DNA from 3 places in the Stenotrophomonas sp. FSL W7-1447 genome. Region 2 is predicted to be linked to each of the others. Evidence: predicted binding sites of a transcription regulator. Region 2 holds the regulator's gene; each other region holds the start of a gene.
The links. Region 2 encodes FliA, which starts transcription of late flagellar genes. Its sites were predicted from a motif close to TAAAGTTTNNCNNNCNNNGGCCGATAA; they were not measured.
Positions count from the first base shown of each region.

Region 1: a site for FliA is predicted at 1,669-1,695, ahead of NSQ78_RS19450 (methyl-accepting chemotaxis protein). Genes of this name have one in related genera too.
Region 3: a site for FliA is predicted at 2,517-2,543, ahead of NSQ78_RS16220 (methyl-accepting chemotaxis protein). Genes of this name have one in related genera too.

Region 1 covers NZ_CP150199.1:4,192,909-4,197,207, reverse strand. The annotation lists gene NSQ78_RS19465 (transporter substrate-binding domain-containing protein) at 1-157, opposite strand, end outside; gene NSQ78_RS19460 (VOC family protein) at 240-611, shown strand; gene NSQ78_RS19455 (arylamine N-acetyltransferase) at 684-1,523, opposite strand; gene NSQ78_RS19450 (methyl-accepting chemotaxis protein) at 1,724-4,261, shown strand.
Region 2 covers NZ_CP150199.1:2,266,454-2,270,752, forward strand. The annotation lists gene NSQ78_RS10625 (chemotaxis protein CheA) at 1-1,095, opposite strand, end outside; gene NSQ78_RS10630 (protein phosphatase CheZ) at 1,098-1,703, opposite strand; gene cheY (chemotaxis response regulator CheY) at 1,703-2,095, opposite strand; gene NSQ78_RS10640 (RNA polymerase sigma factor FliA) at 2,153-2,896, opposite strand; gene NSQ78_RS10645 (P-loop NTPase) at 2,893-3,780, opposite strand; gene flhF (flagellar biosynthesis protein FlhF) at 3,767-4,299, opposite strand, start outside.
Region 3 covers NZ_CP150199.1:3,457,467-3,461,765, reverse strand. The annotation lists gene NSQ78_RS16230 (hypothetical protein) at 1-1,020, opposite strand, end outside; gene NSQ78_RS16225 (AAA family ATPase) at 1,007-2,356, opposite strand; gene NSQ78_RS16220 (methyl-accepting chemotaxis protein) at 2,573-4,299, shown strand, end outside.

The DNA.
Region 1 (4,299 bases), 1.9 Mb from region 2:
GCACGCCGATGCGTTGCGCCAGTGCGGTGGCCAGTTCCAGTGACGGCCCGCGGGGTGAACGCGCATCGCCCTGCGCCAGGACTGGATTGCCCAGGTTGATGGCCACGCGCAGAAAGCCCAGCGGTGCCAGCGCACTTCGGTGTTCGGCCAGGGACATGCAGGACTCCGCGGGGAAGGGGCCGTCCAGCATGCCAGTGCTGCCCTGCAAGGGAGTGTCAGTATCCGGCTAAGCTGCGCGCATGAACCCGATTCTGCACGTCGAGATACCGGTCCGTGACCTGGCCCGGGCCATCACGTTCTACCAGCACTGGCTGCAGGTGGTGGTGGACGCCCCGATCCTGCTGCATGACTGCAGGATGGCCTACCTGCCGTTTGCCGACGAGGCCGCAGGTGCCAGCATGGCGCTGGTGCAGGGAGCCGACTACCAGTCGTCCGAGCACGGGGCGCGCATCTACATCGGGGTTGCTGACCTGGACGCCAGCCTCGGCCGCGCGCTGAAGGCGGGCGCGGAGCTGCGCTTCGGCCCGGCCGATGCCGGCCACTGGCGCGTGGCCGAGATAGTGGACAGCGAAGGCAACCGCATTGCGCTGCAGGCGCGCAGGATGCCGTAGCGCCGAGCCCATGCCCGGCGGCTGTTGATGACGCCTCCCGCCAGGCATGGCACGACGCTGCGCGTGCATCCGCTACATCGTCGCGGCGCGCGAACGCTGCAGCCAGTCGTTGATCGCCGGGTCCAGCCGTGGATCGTCCGGCAACCGCAGGCCGAAGCGCTGCTGCAATACCTCGCGCACGTCGCCAACATCATGCAGCGGGCGCTTGTCCGGTGCCTGCCCGGGGCGGTATTCGGTGTAGTTGCCGCTGCCGATGGTGCGTCGCCAGTCCGGCCCGGTCAGTGACGCGCGCAGCTGGCCGGGGAAACTGGAATCGGGATGCGTGCACACGTACCAGTTGCCCACCACGTTGTCGATCGGTGCCGGTGCCTGCAGGTCGAAGCGGTACATCGCCCGCCAGCCATCGCTGGATTCGGCCGACAGCACGAAATCACCGTCACCGGGCAGTCGCCGCAGCCGATAGCGCTCGTGCGGCGTGGCCTGCGGCTGTGGATCATGCAGGCGCAGCGGCACGGTCGGCGTGAGGCTGCCGAAACCGGCATCCACCAGCCAGTCATCGCCGTCCACCTCAACGCGCAGCAGCAGATGGGTGCGCGCGGTCAGTTCGCCGTCCTGGGCGGCCAGCAGTACGCGCGCGCTCAACGGCTGCGCATCGAATCCCAACGCCTGCAGCAGCGCCAGCAGGCCGCCATTGAGTTCGAAGCAGTAACCGCCACGGCGGTCGTCCAGCAGCTTGCGCTGCACGCTGTCCAGGTCGATCGGTACCGCATCGCGCAACAGGCAGCTGAGGGTCTCGAACGGCAGCAGCGCATTGTGGCGCTGCTGCAGCAGGGTGAGGCCCGCCAGCGTCAGCGGTGGCGGCGCATCCAGCTCCAGGCGTTGCAGGTAGCGGGGGACATCGAGCGTCGTCATGCAGTCACCGGGGGGAGGGGAGGTTCACTGTGCTCCCGCAACCGGGGTTGAGGTCAAGCGCGGCGGCGGTGTCATGCCGCCGTCGCCTGTGCCCGGTACAAAGAGCGCGTCCCCCGCCGCCGGTGGCGCTGGGAGGAAAATGGCCTAAAGTCGCTCAGGTTCCGGCCGATACAGGTGCGTCTTTCCGCCTGGAGTCTGTCATGTCGGCCGTTGTCCCCCACCTCCGGTCCGTGCGCACGCGCCTTGCCGCGTTGCGCTCGGCATCCCCCGGCCTGCTGCTGTGGCTGCAACCGCACCGGCTCAGCGTGGCCAACAAGCTCAAGGCCACGCTCTGGGTGTGCGGCCTGGGCCTGGTTGCGATCGCCGCCGTCTACGCCTGGACCGGCCATGCCAGCGCACAGGCGGCGCGCAGCCAGGCCAGCTACCAGCGCGGCAGCGACCTGGCCGCGCGCCTGGCCACGCGGGTGGCCGAGGCGCGACGTCTGCAGACCCAGTATGCGCGCAGTTTCGACGATGCCGACCGCGCGCAGCTGCTGGCTACGCAGAAAGCGCTGCAGCTCGATCTGCAGGCGCTGCGCGCGATGCCGATGGATGCCGGGCGGCGCAAGGCGCTGCAGGCGTTGACCGAGGCCGCCGGCGCGTTTTCGCAGGGTGTGGCTGCCCTGTTCGAACGGGTCGATGAGATGGGGCGCGGCCAGGCCGGCCTGGCCGCGCAACTGCAGCAGGCGGCCGACACCCTGCAGGCACAGGTGGATGCGCTGCAACGGCCGTCGCTGGCGTTGTCCCTGCAGAAGATGCGCAGGCAGGAGGCGCTGCTGCTGCTTGACGGCGACTCCACCCACGCCGACCGCGTCAGCGAGGAAAAGCTGCCGTTCGACCTCGCGCTGGCGGGCCTGCCCACCGATGCGCAGGACACCCTGCGCAGCGGGATGGAGGCGTATCAGGCCGCCGTGCTGGCATACACCGCTGCCCGCGTTGGCCTGGACGTGGAGGCGCAGTCGCTGTTGGATACCGCTGCCACCGTGGCCCCGGCGCTGACCGCGTTCCAGCAGGCGCAGGTCGCCGCGCTGGCCCATGCCCAGGCGCGCCAGCAGGCCGGGGCCCGCGCCATGAGCGTACTGTTCGCGCTGACCCTGCTGCTGGTTGCCGGTGTGCTGATCACCAGCCTGGTGCTGGTGCGGCGGGCGGTGCGCCAGCCGATCCAGGACACCCTGCGCTTCGCCAGCGACATCGCCGACGACCGCCTGGACACCACGCTGCGTGTGTACAACGCCAACGATGAGATCGGCCAGCTGGCCCAGCGCCTGGTGGAGATGCAGCAGCGCCTGCGCGCACGCATCGAGACCGAGCGTGCCGTGGCGCGCGGCAACACCCGCGTGCGCCAGGCACTGGACAGTGCGCAGGCCGGCCTGATGGTGATCGATGCCGAAGGCCGGGTGGCCTATGCCAATCCGGCGCTGCTGCAGCAGCTGGAACGCCCGGCCGAAGCGCTGCTTGGCGGCGAAGCCGTGCGCCTGCATCCGGCGCTGGCCAGCCTGGCCGGCATGCGCCAGCGCGAGGAGCGCGAGATCAGCCATGCCGGCGTCCGCTACCAGTTGATCGCCAATGCCATCATCGACGAAGGACAATTCCTCGGCGTGGCAGTGGAGTGGCGCAGCCGTGCGCTGGAAACCCTGCTGGAGACCGAAGTGGCAGCGCTGGTCGATGCCGCCGCACAGGGCGACCTGCACGGCCGCATCGGGCTGGACGGCAAGCAGGGCTTCGTGCGCACGCTGTCCACCAGCATCAATCGCCTGCTGGCCACCTTCGAAAGCAATCTCGGCGATCTGCAGGTGCTGCTGGCCGCACTGGCCCGTGGCGATCTGAGCGTGCGCATGGAAGGAGAACTGCAGGGGGTGTTCGCGCGCATGCGCGACGATGCCAACGCCACCGTCGCGCAGCTGGGCCACATCGTCACCCGCATCCAGCAGGCAGCCTCCAGCCTCGATGCCGGCGTCGGCGAGATCGTTGCCGGTCACCATGACCTGTCGCAGCGCACTGAACAGCAGGCCGCCAACCTGGAAGAGACCGCGGCGTCGATGCATGAGCTGACCGACACCGTCGGCCGCACTGCCGATGCAGCAGGTCGCGCCGATGCCCTGGTCCAGGGCGCGGCGGCAGTGGCCAGGCGTGGTGGTGAGGCGGTTGGGCAGGTGGTCGCGACCATGCACGGCATCAGCGAGGCCTCACGGCGGATTGGCGACATCACCCAGCTGATCGATGGCATTGCTTTCCAGACCAACATCCTTGCCCTGAACGCGGCGGTGGAAGCGGCGCGCGCCGGCGAGCAGGGCCGAAGCTTCGCCGTGGTGGCTGCGGAAGTGCGCCTGCTGGCGCAGCGCAGTGCTGAGGCGGCCAAGCAGATCAAGGGGCTGATCGAAGATTCAGTGGCGCGTGCCGGCCAAGGCAACCTTCAGGCCGGGCAGGCCGGCGCGACCATGGGGGAGATCGTCGGCAGCGTGCAGCAGCTGGCCGATCTGCTTGCCGGCATCCGTCGTGCGTCGCAGGACCAGCATGCAGGTATTGCGCAGGTGAAGCAGACCATCGTGCAGATGGAAGCCAGCACCCAGCGCAATGCCAGCCTGGTGGAAGAGGCCGGTGCCTCGACGGCGCAGATGCAGGCGCAGGTGCATGCCCTGGCCGAAGCGGTGGGCGCATTCCGCCTGCAGTCGATGCCACAGGCGCGCGCGGCGGCCTGACTCTGCCGGTGGTGCCGGCCCGCCGGCCTACACCACCG
Region 2 (4,299 bases):
CTTGCCCTGTGCTTCGCGCAGGTCGGGCATTTCCACGCCATGGTCGATGGCGTTGCGGACCAGGTGCACCAGCGGGTCGGCCAGGGCCTCGACCAGGTTGCGGTCGAGTTCGGTCTCGGCGCCGATCAACTCCAGGTCCACTTCCTTCTTCAGCGAGCGGGCGACATCGCGGGCGACCTTGGGAAAGCGCGAGAACACCTTGCCCACCGGCTGCATGCGGGTGCGCATCACCGCCGACTGCAGGCGCGCGGTGGCGATGTCCAGGGTGGACACGGCGCGGTCCAGCTCCTCGTCGCGCAGGCGGGCACGCAGGGTCTTGAGCCGGTTGCGCGACAGCACCAGTTCGCCGATCAGATTGACGATCGCATCCAGGCGCTTGGTGTCCACGCGCACGGTATGTTCCGCCTCGGCCAGCGGCTTGGCGGCCGGCTTGGGCGCCGGCGCGCCGGTGCGGCCGCCGGGCGTGGGGCAGCGAGCGGCGCCGGCTACCGCAGCGGCAGGCCTGGCGCCGGGTGCGGCGCCACCGTGCAGCTGGTCGAGCAGGGCCTCGAATTCGTCTTCGCTGATCAGGCCGTCGTCGGTCTTCTTGGCCGGTGCGACCGCGGTCGGGGCGTTGCCGCCGTGCAGCTGGTCAAGCAGGGCTTCGAATTCGTCGTCGGTGATCAGGTCACTGCTACCGGCTGCCGGAGCGGCGGCGACAGGCGCCGCCGCGGTGCCACCGTGCACATCGAACTGGGCGATCAGGTCCGGCGGTGCATAGCCCGGTTCGGTGCCGGACGACACGGCGTCCAGCATCGACTGCAGGTAGTCCAGCGATTGCTGCGCGGCGTCGAAGTGGTGCGCCTGCAATACGGCCTGGCCGGCGCGCGCGGCGCCCAGCGCTTCCTCAGCAGCGTGGCACAGCTCGACCATCGCGGTGACGCCAAGGAAGCCGGCGCCACCCTTGAGCGTGTGGTAGCCGCGGAACACCGCGTTCAGCTGTTCGCCGTCCTGCGGTGCCTGCTCCAGCGACACCAGCTGTTCGCCGAGGCGATCCAGGATCTCCTGTGCCTCGATGATGAAATCGGCAGTGATGTCGTCGGATACCGCGCTCATGCTTACAGCCCCAGATCCGACAACAGGTCGTCGGCGTCGTTCTGCGAGACCGCGTGGCGGTCCAGTCCCTTCAGTGCCGGCCCGGCCAGTTCCGGGTCGGTGCGATGCTGTTCCGGCGGCAGGCCGAGCGCGCCGAAGCCTTCGTGCACGCGGCGGACGATGCCGACCACGCGACGGATGATCTGCCCGGTCAGGTCCTGGTAGCTCTGGGTCAGGGCGATCTCGGTCAGGTTGTGGCGGATGCGCTCGAGCTGCGCGTCCTGGCCCGGCTGCAGGCCTTCGGCGCGCAGCTGCTCGGTCAGGCTGCGGCATTCCTCGGCCAGGTCCAGGGTGCGGTGCGTGGCCTGTTCGGTCATCGCCACCACATGGTCCAGGCGTGCGCAGGCATCGTCCAGTTCGCCGGCCTCGCTGGGCACGGTCGGCAGTTCGCCCAGGGCCTGCCCGAGCTCGCGGGCCAGCCGCGAGAGGCCGCTCATCATCGGCTGCGTGCGCAGCGCGACCAGCCCGTCGATGCGTTGACGCCACGCGGCTTCATCGCCGGACTCCAGCGCGTCCAGGGCTTCCTGCAGGCGCAGGGCGAGGGCGTTCCTGTCGACCGTGGTATCCATCAGGCGCTGGCCGCCAGGCGTTCGAAGATCTTGCCGAGCTTTTCTTCCAGCGTCTGCGCGGTGAACGGCTTGATGATGTAGCCGTTCACGCCGTTCTGGGCCGCTTCGATGATCTGCTCGCGCTTGGCTTCGGCGGTGACCATCAGCACCGGCAGGGTCTTCAGCTTGGCGTCGGCGCGGATCGCCTTGAGCAGTTCGATGCCGGTCATCACCGGCATGTTCCAGTCGGTGACCACGAAATCGAACGGCTGGCTCTGCAGCAGCGACAGCGCGGCATGCCCGTCCTCGGCTTCGGCGGTGTTGGTGAAGCCAAGATCGCCCAGCAGGTTCTTGACGATCCGACGCATGGTCGAGAAGTCGTCGACGATCAGGATGCGCATGTTCTTGTTCAAAGCAGAGTTCCTTTGTTGTTCATTCCGGGCGGCCGGGGGCAGCCGCCTCGGGCATGTTCACTCTTCCAGGCCGGCGTCCGCCGCCTCGAAAATCTTCAGCCGTCCACGCAGGCGCAGCACGGCCTGGCCGTGGATCTGGCAGACCCGCGATTCGCTCACGCCGAGCACCGCGCCGATCTCCTTCAGGTTCAGTTCCTGCTCGTAGTAGAGCGAGAGCACCAGCTGTTCGCGCTCGGGCAGGTGGCCGATGGCCTTGCCCAGCTCGCGACCGAACTCGCCACGCTCCAGCACCTGTTGCGGGGTCGGGCCGCCCTGGGCGACGGTGTCCAGCTCGCCCTGGTCTTCGATGCGCGATTCCAGGCTCAACACCTGGCCGCGCGCGGCGTCTTCCATCAGGCGCAGGTACTCGGGCAGCGGCATCTCCATCGCGGCGGCGACTTCGGTGGCGCTGGCGGCGCGACCGCTGCTCTGTTCCAGGCGGCGGATGGTGGCGGCCGCATCGCGTGCGCGCCGGTGCACCGAGCGCGGCACCCAGTCGCCACGGCGGATCTCGTCGATCATCGAGCCGCGGATGCGGATCGAGGCGTAGGTCTCGAACGAGGCGCCCTGGTCGGCGTCGTAACTGCGCGAGGCTTCGATCAGGCCCATCATGCCGGCCTGGATCAGGTCGTCCACCTCGACGCTGGCGGGCAGGCGCGCGGCCAGGTGGTGGGCGATGCGCCGCACCAGGTCCGAATGCTGGGCGATGACATCGTTGGCCGCCGAGCGCTGGACTTCCCTGTACTGGGCTGCGCCTTTCATGCTGCCACCCCACGCTGCTTGAGGATGCGTTCGAGGAAGAACTCGACGCCACCGCGCGGTTCGGTCGGCGCCTGCCAGCGCGCGGTACGGCGTGCGATCTCGGTGATCGCCAGCGCCGACGGGCTGGACGGATAGGCCTTCACCACCGGTTGCTGGCGCTGCACCGACAGGCGCAGCCAGTCATCCTGCGGCACGCAGCCCAGGTAGTTCAGCGAGACGTCGGCCAGGAACTTCTCGCAGACGCGGGTCAGCTTTTCGTACAGCACGCGGCCCTCGTTGGGGTCGCGGACCATGTTGGCCACCACCTGGACGCGGTCCACGCCCCGTTCGCGCGACAGCACCTTGATCAGCGCGTAGGCGTCGGTGATGGACGCCGGCTCGTCACAGACCACCACCACGGTGTCCTGCGCGGCCTGGCAGAAGGTCAGCACGCCGTCGGTGATGCCGGCGGCGGTGTCCACCACCATGATGTCCAGCTCGCGTTCCAGTTCGGAGAACACATTGACCAGGCCGACGTGCTCGGCGGGGGCCAGCTCGGCCATGTGCCGGCGGCCGGACGCGGCCGGCACCACCAGCACGCCGTTCGGGCCTTCGACGATGACGTCGTCCAGCGAGCAGCGGCCGGCGACCAGGTCGGCCAGCGTAAAGGTGGGGTTCAAGCCCAGGATCACGTCGATGTTGGCCAGGCCGAGGTCGGCGTCCAGCAGCAGCGTGCGCTTGCCCATGCCGGCCAGCGCCACGGCCAGGTTGGCCGACACGTTGGTCTTGCCCACGCCGCCCTTGCCGCCGGTCACGGCAAGGGTGCGCACAGGGCCGAGCGGCTCGCTGCGGGTGGCCGACAGCGGGAAGGTCTTGGTCAGCTTGGCGTACTCACGCGACGGCATGGTTCAACTCCGGGTTGCAGGGCATATCGGCCGCTCGGCGCAAATCTTCAAGGCGAAGTACAAGATTGGCTGCACTGGCCCGGTGCAGGTCCTCCGGAACGTCCTGCCCATCGGTCACCCAGGTGATCGGCAGGGCGTGGTCCACGGCCACCGACAGGGCGTTGCCGAAGCGGCCGGTCTCGTCCAGCTTGCTCAGCACCAGGCCCTGCAGGTTGGCGGCACCGAAGCGGCGGACCACCTCGTCCATGTCGCCGAAGCTGGTGTTGGCCGGCAGCACCAGCAGGGTGCGGACCTGGCGCGCGGCGCGCAGCCACTGCAGCTGGGCGGCCAGCGCGCGGTCGCGCGGGCCCAGGCCGGCGGTGTCGATCAGCACCAGCTTGTAGTCCTTCAGGCGTTCCAGCAGCTGGTCCAGGTCGGTGCCGCTGTTGGCCTCGTGCACGGCGATACCGAGCTGGCGGCCGTAGCCATACAGCTGCTCGCGGGCGCCGATGCGGGTGGTGTCGGTGGTGACCAGGGCCA
Region 3 (4,299 bases), 1.2 Mb from region 2:
GGTGTACGCGGAGCCGCGTTGCAGCAACAGGTCGGGACGGCGACAGAGTCCGTTATGGGCGAACATTGAATGCTGTCGCTGTCCCCAGGTGTCCCGTTGCTCGATGGCGATGGGGTGGGATGGGAGATAAGTACTGTCACAGGTGACGACGGATGTGCCGTGCGTGTCGCTCGCCTGTTGCAGGGCATCATGCAGGCACATGGATTCCCAGACAGGCCAGAAATCCCGCATGCCCCAGACCTGGCCCTGCTGCACACTACCTGCGAGCGCGGGATGAAGGTAGCGTTCCAGTGCTGCATGCAGCGAAAGAAACTCCGCGCTGCGCAGCGTTGCCTGCCGGTAGCACGTTCTCAGGAGTTGCTGGAGTCGCCGCAGCAGCAGCTCCTGTGCCCAGGCATCACCTTCATGCAGCGAGTCACCCTCGCGCAGATGGCGATGGCGGAAGTCCGTTGCGCGCTGTACGGCATCCATGGTGAAGCGTCCCCAGATGATGCCGGGATCGATCTGCAGCAGGTTGCGATAGAAGTCGTCAGCGAGAAAAAAATACAGGCCGACGATGTCGGCGGTTCCGCGTTCGCATACGCTTCGCCGGGTGGGAAGCTTCGGAAAGAAGGGGGCGTCGTCGTCGTTGAACAATGCATGGTGAAGCTGGCGGTCAGCGTACTTCAGATTGCCATCCTGCCGCCGCGCCATCTGTGAGCGAAGTGACAGCAGTCGAAGTGGATTGGAATGGTTGAACAGCGAGTCGATGGCAATGGCGTCGACGAACGAAGCGGGGGCCGCTGCAAGTCCACGTCCATGCGTGTCTGCCTCAACGCCGTCTTGCTGCGGTGCATGTCCGAGATCTGATTGGACATTCCTGAAAGCGGCGAAAGCCAGGTAGAGCAGACGGAATGCGTCGCGGGGCGCGGTGGAGGTCGGCATGCCATGCGGCACGCGCAGCTCGGTGCGTCCATCTTCCACGAACAGGCCCACAGCGCTGGACCCAGCCGCGACGACGCTGACGTCATGCAGCTGCATGCAGATCTTCCGAAACAGTGCAGCTGCGGATGAAGTCATCGCGTCGGGCGGAAAACTGTCCGAAGGTCCTCAGTGATTCCGGGGGAATACGCAGCCATTCTGCAAGTGGGGACTTGTCCCTTTCGAAGACGTTGTCCCACAGGTAGAGGAATAGCTTTCCCTCGATATCACTGGCGGCGATATGGTGGGCAATGGGATGGACTTCCTGTGTCACGGCAAGCGCTTCGACGAAATCCTCAATGAGCATCCCGTCCTTGGTCTTCTGGAAGTTTATCTTTGACTTGTAGTAGGGGGATGAGCCACTGATGGCAAAGGCAATAGTCTTCAATTTGCGCTTGGCGGACTCGTCAAAGCCCGAGAGTGTGTCGATTGCCTTCAAGGTCTCGGCATTGCAGGATTTCCGGAGCTTGCAGAATGCATCGTCGAACCTCTGGCTGTAGTCCGCGCCCTGCATGTACTCCGCAGCCCCTGGGGCAAGCTTGCGCAGTTCGGCAATCGATGCAGCGTGCGTCTGTTCCAGCGTCGCGGGTGGTGTTGTTGCAGCGATGGCCCGCGCCTTGATGAACCAGGGGCCGATCAGTTTGTCGTCGAGATTCGGAGAGGTGCATTTCTCGACGATCATCGCATTGAGAGCATCCACCAGCATCTTCCAGGTAACCGATGGGTGGCCTTCGATCGTTGCATTGGCCTGCGCAGCGGGAACTGCATTGAACTCGGCTGGACTGAACTGGAAATTCCAGCGGCGCTTGAATGCAGAGTCCATGAAGAAGATCGATTCGTCGCCAGTGTTCATGGTCCCGATCAGGTAGAGATTCGCCGGAAGCCTCAGCATGCGCTCATCTTCGATACGACCGATCAGCGTGGAGGAGTCTCTGTCATCGCGAGCTTCAAGTTCGCGGATCTCGTTGATCAGCGCCTGCACCGTCAGTTTCGAGGCACAGACGGAATAGCTGGATTGTCCGTCATCGTCCCGGTCCAGCAGCTGGAAAATGTCGCCGAAGATTTCCGCACAGTTGCCGCGGTTGATTTCGTCAATGAGCAGGACAACGTTGCGAGGCGGCGAATCGGCCGTGCCATGCTCTGAACGGTGAAGGGCAAGTGCCAATGCGCGGATGAAGGGGCCGGCATGCACTTGGTAATGGACCTTGTTGCCCTCGGACAGTGGCAACAGGCGGGAGACGAAATCGCCGTAACCAAACTCGGCGTGGAACGTCACAGGGATGACCTCGTCCGGGCGAATGCCGAGCATCGGCGTCTTCTCATGCCGGGCCTTGTAACTCTTGCTGGTTCCCGGTGGGCCGAAAATAATCAACTGGTGGGGAAAATCGTGGCTCATCAGATGTATCCATTCATCTTCAAGGATCGATTCGATTCTAAGGGGCCACGATGTAGGCGGGCACCCTTGGCAGCATGGAAGGGAACTTTAGGGTCGCTAGCGCCAGGAATCGACGCCATCACCTCTCTGAACCGCACCCGGACGAGCGTGGCAGCTCCCATCAAGGCGCTTCGGGCCACGCCGATAAGGGCGCATCCCCCCGTTTTGGATGTACCGATGAACTACTTGAGGAATGTCAGGGTTGCCTGGCGTCTTGGGCTGGGCTTTGGCCTGTTGCTGCTGCTGGTTGCCGCCGTGGTCGCTACCGGGGCCACCGCCAGCGTCGTGCAGAAGCGCGCGATGCAGCAGGTGGTCGATATCAGCGTGGCCAAGGTGCGCCTGCTGTCGCAGATGCTCGATGCCAACAATCAGATGATGGTGGTGCGCCGCGAGATGCTGATCCGCCAAGGTGACGACCGCAGCAGCGACGAGAAGCGCATTGCCGATCTGGTCAAGCGCTACGAGGCCAGCTGGTCCGCCTACCAGGCGCTTCCGGGTGATGCCGAAGGCAAAGCCATTGCGGAAACCATCGCCGCCAAGCGAGCCATCGCACGCCCGCTCAACAAGCAGACCAGCGAGCTGATGGAGCAGGGCGACTATCCGGGTGCCGTGGCGCTGACCCTGGGCCCGGTGCAGGACGCGGCCAACGGCTGGAACAAGGCGCTGTCGGACGGCGTGGACTTCGAGGAAAAGGAAAGCCGCAAGGCTGCTGCCGAAGCGATCCGCCTGGGCGAGCGCAGCCTGTTGCAGCTGCTGGTGCTGGGCGGCGTCGCGCTGCTGGCGGGCATCACTGCCTCGGTGATGATCGGCCGCAGCCTGACCGGCCCGCTGGCGCGCGCGGTGAACCTGGCCGAGCGGCTGTCAAAGGGGCAGCTGGACCAGGAGTTCCGCCTCGGTGGCCGCGACGAACTGACCCAGCTGGGCGAGGCCATGGCCAGCGTCCGCCAGAGCGTGCATGCGGCGATCGGCGCGCAGCTGCAGATGGCCGAGCAGCACGAGGCCGGTGCGATCCGCTATCGCATGGACGCCAGCGCCTTCCCCGGCGATTTCGGCCGCATGGTGCAGGCCACCAACAGCCTGGTCGAATCGCACGTGGAGGTGGAACTGCTGATGGCCGAGGTGATGCAGCGCTACGCCATCGGTGACCTCAGCCGTGATCTGCCTGACTACCCCGGCGAGAAGTCCACGCTGACCCGTACCCTGGCTGCAGTGAAGCAGAGCCTGATGGCGATTAACGCGCAGATTGATGAACTGGCCCGCGCCGCTCGCGCCGGTGACTTCAGCATGCGTGGTGATGCCGCTGCGTTCCAGTTCCAGTTCAAGGCAATGGTCGAGCACCTCAACGGCATGATGGCCAGTTCGCAGGCCAGCATCGCCGATGTCTCCGACGTGCTGCGCGCGATTTCGCACGGCGACCTGACCGCGCGCATGGACGGCGAGTACGACGGCGTGTTCGCCCGCATGCGTGACGACGCCAATACCACCACCGCGCAGCTGACCGGCATCGTGCAGGGCATCCAGGCCGCCGCCGACAGCATCAACAATGCCGCGCAGGAACTGGCGGCCGGTAACAACGACCTCTCGCGCCGCACCGAACAGCAGGCGGCCAACCTGGAGGAGGCCGCCGCGTCGATGGAGGAACTGACCTCGACCGTACGCCAGAACGCCGAACTGGCGCGGCAGGCCGACAGTGAAGCGCATGCCGCCGGTGCCGCCGTGCGCGAGACCGAGCAGGCGATGGCACAGATGGCCTCGGTGATGGGCGAGATCGATCAGTCTTCGGCACGCATTTCGGAAATCTCGACGGTGATCGACGGCATCGCGTTCCAGACCAACATCCTGGCACTGAACGCTGCAGTGGAAGCCGCCCGCGCGGGCGAGCAGGGGCGTGGCTTTGCGGTGGT